Regions from separate parts of the Peribacillus sp. NJ11 genome, predicted to be linked through region 2. Evidence: a T-box and tRNA genes for the amino acid it is inferred to sense, from the RefSeq annotation. Region 2 holds a T-box; the other holds one or more tRNA genes.
The links. A T-box is a leader RNA that pairs with one kind of tRNA and senses whether it is charged. The one in region 2 lies ahead of pheS (phenylalanine--tRNA ligase subunit alpha), so its partner is inferred to be a tRNA-Phe.
Positions count from the first base shown of each region.

Region 1: it has a tRNA-Phe gene. The T-box ahead of pheS (phenylalanine--tRNA ligase subunit alpha) is inferred to sense a tRNA for this amino acid. The anticodon was not compared.

Region 1 covers NZ_JAUCFO010000001.1:1,776,700-1,780,071, forward strand. The annotation lists rRNA gene QUF86_RS08705 (23S ribosomal RNA) at 1-118, shown strand, start outside; rRNA gene rrf (5S ribosomal RNA) at 238-353, shown strand; tRNA gene QUF86_RS08715 (tRNA-Val) at 365-440, shown strand; tRNA gene QUF86_RS08720 (tRNA-Thr) at 451-526, shown strand; tRNA gene QUF86_RS08725 (tRNA-Lys) at 549-624, shown strand; tRNA gene QUF86_RS08730 (tRNA-Leu) at 633-714, shown strand; tRNA gene QUF86_RS08735 (tRNA-Gly) at 723-797, shown strand; tRNA gene QUF86_RS08740 (tRNA-Leu) at 810-898, shown strand; tRNA gene QUF86_RS08745 (tRNA-Arg) at 908-984, shown strand; tRNA gene QUF86_RS08750 (tRNA-Pro) at 996-1,072, shown strand; tRNA gene QUF86_RS08755 (tRNA-Ala) at 1,090-1,165, shown strand; tRNA gene QUF86_RS08760 (tRNA-Met) at 1,194-1,270, shown strand; tRNA gene QUF86_RS08765 (tRNA-Ile) at 1,281-1,357, shown strand; tRNA gene QUF86_RS08770 (tRNA-Ser) at 1,378-1,470, shown strand; tRNA gene QUF86_RS08775 (tRNA-Met) at 1,573-1,646, shown strand; tRNA gene QUF86_RS08780 (tRNA-Asp) at 1,653-1,728, shown strand; tRNA gene QUF86_RS08785 (tRNA-Phe) at 1,752-1,827, shown strand; tRNA gene QUF86_RS08790 (tRNA-His) at 1,844-1,919, shown strand; tRNA gene QUF86_RS08795 (tRNA-Gly) at 1,924-1,997, shown strand; tRNA gene QUF86_RS08800 (tRNA-Ile) at 2,003-2,079, shown strand; tRNA gene QUF86_RS08805 (tRNA-Asn) at 2,092-2,166, shown strand; tRNA gene QUF86_RS08810 (tRNA-Ser) at 2,168-2,258, shown strand; tRNA gene QUF86_RS08815 (tRNA-Glu) at 2,262-2,333, shown strand; gene QUF86_RS08820 (TraR/DksA C4-type zinc finger protein) at 2,452-3,126, opposite strand; gene QUF86_RS08825 (1,4-dihydroxy-2-naphthoate polyprenyltransferase) at 3,273-3,372, opposite strand, start outside.
Region 2 covers NZ_JAUCFO010000001.1:2,715,651-2,719,022, reverse strand. The annotation lists gene pheT (phenylalanine--tRNA ligase subunit beta) at 1-1,147, opposite strand, end outside; gene pheS (phenylalanine--tRNA ligase subunit alpha) at 1,176-2,216, opposite strand; T-box leader at 2,275-2,516, opposite strand; gene QUF86_RS13395 (TrmH family RNA methyltransferase) at 2,560-3,318, opposite strand.

The sequences.
Region 1 (3,372 bases), 940 kb from region 2:
GATTTCCCATGGCGCAAGCTAGTAAGATCCCTGAAAGATGATCAGGTTGATAGGTCAGAGGTGGAAGCGTGGCGACATGTGGAGCTGACTGATACTAATAGATCGAGGACTTAACCAACGCTTTAAAAAAATGAAATACCTTCTTATTATCTAGTTTTGAAGGAATGAAAATTTCTTCTTGCATTTTTTCGAAAAGACGTTATAATAATATATGTCTTAAAAAAAATGTTAACATTGTTTGGTGACGATAGCGAAGAGGTCACACCCGTTCCCATTCCGAACACGGCAGTTAAGCTCTTCAGCGCCGATGGTAGTTGGGGGTTTCCCCCTGTGAGAGTAGGACGTCGCCAAGCAGGTTTCATATGGAGGATTAGCTCAGCTGGGAGAGCATCTGCCTTACAAGCAGAGGGTCGGCGGTTCGATCCCGTCATCCTCCACCATTTTACACCTGCCGGTGTAGCTCAACTGGTAGAGCAACTGACTTGTAATCAGTAGGTTGGGGGTTCAAGTCCTCTTGCCGGCACCATATTTTGAAATAGTACAAGCACGAGCCATTAGCTCAGTTGGTAGAGCATCTGACTTTTAATCAGAGGGTCGAAGGTTCGAATCCTTCATGGCTCACCATTTTATATGCGGGTGTGGCGGAATTGGCAGACGCACCAGACTTAGGATCTGGCGCCGCAAGGCGTGGGGGTTCAAGTCCCTTCACCCGCATCTTTCATGCGGAAGTAGTTCAGTGGTAGAATACAACCTTGCCAAGGTTGGGGTCGCGGGTTCGAATCCCGTCTTCCGCTCCACTTTTCGTATGTGCCGGGGTGGCGGAACTGGCAGACGCACAGGACTTAAAATCCTGCGGTAGGTGACTACCGTACCGGTTCGATTCCGGTCCTCGGCACCATCTTAATATGCGCCCGTAGCTCAATTGGATAGAGCATCTGACTACGAATCAGAAGGTTGTAGGTTCGACTCCCGCCGGGCGCACCATGTTTTTATTGCGGGAAGTAGCTCAGCTTGGTAGAGCACTTGGTTTGGGACCAAGGGGTCGCAGGTTCGAATCCTGTCTTCCCGACCACGTGATTTTTAATGAATGGGGCCTTAGCTCAGCTGGGAGAGCGCCTGCCTTGCACGCAGGAGGTCAGCGGTTCGATCCCGCTAGGCTCCACCATTTTTCAATCAGATACTTATATTATATTGGCGGTGTAGCTCAGCTGGCTAGAGCGTACGGTTCATACCCGTGAGGTCGGGGGTTCGATCCCCTCCGCCGCTACCAATAAATATAAGGACCTTTAGCTCAGCTGGTTAGAGCAGACGGCTCATAACCGTCCGGTCGTAGGTTCGAGTCCTACAAGGTCCACCATATGCATTTTTTAAAGCCGTGGAGGTATACCCAAGTTCGGCTGAAGGGATCGGTCTTGAAAACCGACAGGGGAGTCAAATCCCGCGGGGGTTCGAATCCCTCTACCTCCTCCATTTTTTTAAAAAGCAGCAAGTTGTTTTGAAACAACCTTACATAGAGGAAGCGAAAAAACAATATACACGAAAACTTGATGCAAATCGTTTCATTATTACCGTCGCGGGGTGGAGCAGTCCGGTAGCTCGTCGGGCTCATAACCCGAAGGTCGCAGGTTCAAATCCTGTCCCCGCAATTATTAGGTCCCGTGGTGTAGCGGTTAACATGCCTGCCTGTCACGCAGGAGATCGCGGGTTCGATTCCCGTCGGGACCGCCATTTTTTAAATTTAATACAAATGTGGCTCAGTAGCTCAGTCGGTAGAGCAAAGGACTGAAAATCCTTGTGTCGGCGGTTCGATTCCGTCCTGAGCCACCATATCTTTCATATTACGGCGGTTGTGGCGAAGTGGTTAACGCACCTGATTGTGGTTCAGGCATTCGTGGGTTCGATTCCCATCAGTCGCCCCATTTCGCGGGTGTAGTTTAGTGGTAAAACCTCAGCCTTCCAAGCTGATGATGAGGGTTCGATTCCCTTCACCCGCTCCAAATATGGGCCTATAGCTCAGCTGGTTAGAGCGCACGCCTGATAAGCGTGAGGTCGATGGTTCGAGTCCATTTAGGCCCACCATATTCATATTGTTCCGCAGTAGCTCAGTGGTAGAGCATTCGGCTGTTAACCGAACGGTCGTAGGTTCGAGTCCTACCTGCGGAGCCATGGGGAAGTACTCAAGAGGCTGAAGAGGCGCCCCTGCTAAGGGTGTAGGTCGCGCGAGCGGCGCGAGGGTTCAAATCCCTCCTTCTCCGCCATTTGGCCCGTTGGTCAAGCGGTTAAGACACCGCCCTTTCACGGCGGTAACACGGGTTCGAATCCCGTACGGGTCATAACAAAAAAGGAAGCATACATTCATGTATGCTTCTTTTTTTCATTTCTTTTCATTGATATAAGTATCTTTTTGTTTATAAGGAATGTTTCCAAGCTGGGAATCGATATTTTCTTCATCTAATGTATCTTCATATTCCTTTTGCTTTTTGTTCGGTATATCCACCCTATTTTTTCCCCTTCGATATCATTTGCTGCAAATCCTTCATAGTCTTCTGGAAATCCATCCGTTTCATCTTCGGTTTTATAAAGATCATTATAATTGTCATGATCGCCGGTGTAATCAGATGGCGTTTCGGATGTACCGAATTTGGCGACTTCACCAAAGCTATCCTCTTTATCCACTATTTCATTTCCATGACGATTTTCAAAATGATCACCCTTGGATGGAATCAATATATCCTCTTCCACTGGTCGGTCTTGTGTAGTAGGCCGTTCTGGGGCATGCTCGACACAGTAAAGAGTGCTTGGGATCGCTTCAAGCCTATCGATGGGGATTTCTATATCACAGGTTTTACAATGGCCATACGTACCCTCATCTATGGCATTCAATGCTTCTTCGATTTTCTCCATTTCAGATTGTGCATGCTCGTCCAGTGCTTGGTTCCGTTCCATCTCGAATAATTCTGTTCCTAGGTCAGCAGGATGATTATCATAGGATGATAATTCCCCTACGGATTCAGTCTGGCTTTTATCCAGAACGGATTGTTCATCATTTTGAATCCTGTTTCCAAGCTCATCTTTTTCTTGAAGCAGTTCTTTTTTGAATTTTTGCATTTGCTGTTTGGTTGCCATATCCGTTTCACTCCTTCTAAAGTCCATATCTCATTTTATATTGGTAAGATGGTTGTATTATCTATTACCCGAATCGTAGTATAGGGAAACAAAATGGAACGGAAGATAGAAAAAAGGACTGAGCGGATGAGCTCAGTCCTTGGAGATCATATTAGATAGCTGATGAATAATCCAATGGCCATGAGTAAGCCAAAGAAGGTGTTCGTCTGGGCCGTGGCTTTCATTGCTGGCACCATGGTGATTGGC
Region 2 (3,372 bases):
CTCCAGCTTCACGTACACGGGCCGGATCGACGCCTTTTTCAAAACGGGCACTTGCTTCACTGCGTAAGCCATGGTCTTTAGAAGCTTTACGAACTACTGTACCTGCAAAATATGCACTTTCAATAATGATGTTCGTTGTATCATTTTTCACTTCGGAATCCGCTCCGCCCATTACACCAGCTATTGCAACAGGCTCGCTGCCATTTGTGATCACTAAATGGTCTGGTGTCAAAGTGCGTTCAGCTTCATCCAACGTTACGATTTTTTCTGCATCTTTCGCTCTGCGGATGACGATTTCCTTTGAACCAAAGCGGTCATAATCAAAGGCATGTAGCGGTTGACCATATTCAAGCAAAATGTAGTTCGTGATATCGACCACATTATTATGAGGTCGGATACCTGCAGACATTAGCCGAGTCTGCATCCAAAGCGGTGAGGGTCCGACTTTAACATCTTTAATGATTTTTGCAATGTATATCGGGTTATCTTCTTTCGCTTCCACTTTGACACTGATATAATCAGAAGCTTTTTCAGCTGCCTCTTCTTTCTCGACAACCGGCCATTTCACTTCCCGGCCTAGAATGGCACCCACTTCGTATGCAACACCAAGCATGCTTAATGCATCAGAACGGTTGGGAGTCAGTCCAAGTTCCAGCACTTCATCACTTAATCCGAGTTCCTCCAATGCATCATTCCCCACTTCCACATCATTAGGGAAGACGAAGATGCCTGTAGCATAATCCTTGGACACGAGCTTAGATTCGAAGCCCAATTCTTGAAGCGAGCAAATCATCCCGTGCGATTCTTCTCCGCGAAGTTTCGCTTTCTTGATTTTGAAATTACCTGGAAGGACTGCGCCAACAGTAGCGACTGCAACTTTTTGGCCTTTATCGACATTCGGTGCCCCACAGATGATTTGAACGGGATTTTCAGCCCCGATATCAACTTGGCATTTATTCAACTTATCCGCATTTGGATGCTGTTCACGTTCAATGACATGCCCGATGACGACTCCTTTAAGCCCTTCACTTTTCTTTTCTACCCCTTCAACCTCAATGCCGCTTTTCGTGATTTTGTCTGCTAGCTCCGTCGCATTGATGCCTGAAAGGTCAACATAATCTTGTAACCATTTATATGACACAAACATGGTAGGTCCTCCTTTTTAAAATAAAAATTTATGCTTCGTGATGGTTGAATTGTTTTAAGAATCGAACATCATTCGTATAGAAATGACGGATATCGTCCACACCGTATTTCAACATGGCAATCCGTTCCACGCCAATTCCAAATGCGAATCCAGAGTATTTCTTGGAATCGAAGCCAGCCATTTCAAGGACGTTCGGATGAACGATTCCGCCTCCAAGCACTTCGATCCAGCCTGTTTGTTTACATACGCTGCAGCCTTTACCACCGCAAATTTTACAAGAAATATCCACTTCGACGGAAGGCTCCGTAAATGGGAAGAAACTTGGACGAAGACGGATTTCACGGTCTTGCCCGAATACTTTTTTCGCAAATACGTCAAGCGTTCCTTTCAGGTCGCTCATGCTGATGTTCTCATCGATGACCAAGCCCTCAATTTGCTGGAATTGATGGGAGTGTGTCGCATCATCGTTATCACGGCGATATACTTTACCCGGGCAGATGATTTTAACAGGACCTTGACCTTTATGTTTTTCCATCGTTCTGGCTTGAACCGGTGAAGTGTGCGTACGCATCAGGATTTCATCCGTGATGTAGAAGGAGTCCTGCATATCACGTGCCGGATGGCTTTTTGGCAAGTTAAGTGCCTCGAAGTTGTAGTAGTCGCTTTCAACTTCGGGACCTTCCGCAACCGTATAACCCATACCGATGAATAAGTCTTCGATTTCCTCCACGACACGTGTTAATGGGTGAAGATTCCCCTTGTTAACCGGACGTCCTGGAAGTGTGACGTCAATCGTTTCAGTTGCTAGCTTAGCATTGACCGCCGCAGTTTCAAGTGCTTTTTGTTTCTCCTCGATCTTTGTTGCGATCGCTTCCCGAACATCATTGGCTAGTGCCCCGATTTTCGGACGTTCTTCGGCAGATAATTTACCCATGCCGCGCAATACCTCAGTGATTGGTCCTTTTTTCCCTAAATAAGCGACACGTACTTCATTCAGTTCCTTTAATTCGGAAGCGGCGGCAACTTTTTGCAACGCTTCTTCCTGCAGTTCTAGTAAACGTTCCTGCATCATGTCTTCCTCCTTTATTTTCCTTTTGTAAAAATGAACACAAAAAAACCCCAATCCCTAAAGGGACGAGGTTTATGTATCGCGGTACCACCCTTATTAGTGCATGAACAAATAAACTTCTGCACTCACTTCATTAAAAATAACGGCTCTTCACCGGAACATTTTTCGGACATTCTGTCTTCCCAATGCCAACTCGAAAGGTGAATTCCCTTAAGCAGTGCCATAAAAATGCTTTCAGTCAAGGCATTTTTTCCCTGGATATGGATAACTTAAGTTACTACTCTTTGTCATCGTTGTTTCAATATAAAATTCTGTTTTATTATATTATAATTCCACGGCCGTTTCAAATCGATTTTCGTAAATGGTACATTAAAATCCCGGCAGCGATCCCCACATTCAGAGATTCGCTTTTTCCGTAGATGGGAATATAAAGGTTTTTAGTCGTTTTCTCCAGTAATTCCTTCGATACTCCTTGGCCTTCATTGCCGACCAGCAGGGCAAATCGGGAAGACTTTTCCACTTCTTCAAATGGGGATGCGCCTTCTAATGCCGTGCCATAGACCGGTGTGCCGATTTGCTTCAGCTCATCGATGATTTCGGAAAGGTTCCCTTTTATGACAGGCATATGGAATAGGCTCCCTTGTGTCGAACGTACCACTTTGGGATTATACAAGTCGGCACACCCTTCGCCAAGAATGACCGCATCGATTCCAGCTGCATCCGCTGTCCTGATCATCGTTCCAATATTCCCCGGATCCTGGACGGCATCGATCAACAATAGTTTATCCGGATTAATGGACGTCATGCTCGTTGATTTCTGTTCACAAACAGCTGCAATTCCCTGTGGGGCTTCGGTATCGCATATCGCTTTCATAATATCATTTTTCACATAGATGACTTCTGTACCTTCCAGCTTAAAATGGGCTGGCATTTCAGTTTCTTCATTGACGATCACTTCCATGACGATATCTTCTTTTAAGGCTTCTTCAACTAGGTGAAAACCCTCGACTAAATATTTGCCTGTTTTATCTCGTTCTTTTTTCGTCAATAGCTTTTTCCATTGCTTCACTTGCGGGTTTTTTACCGATTCGATATATTTCAAGGGTAAACGCTCCTTTAACTTAACACTGATTTTCCTATTATAACGCAATTCACA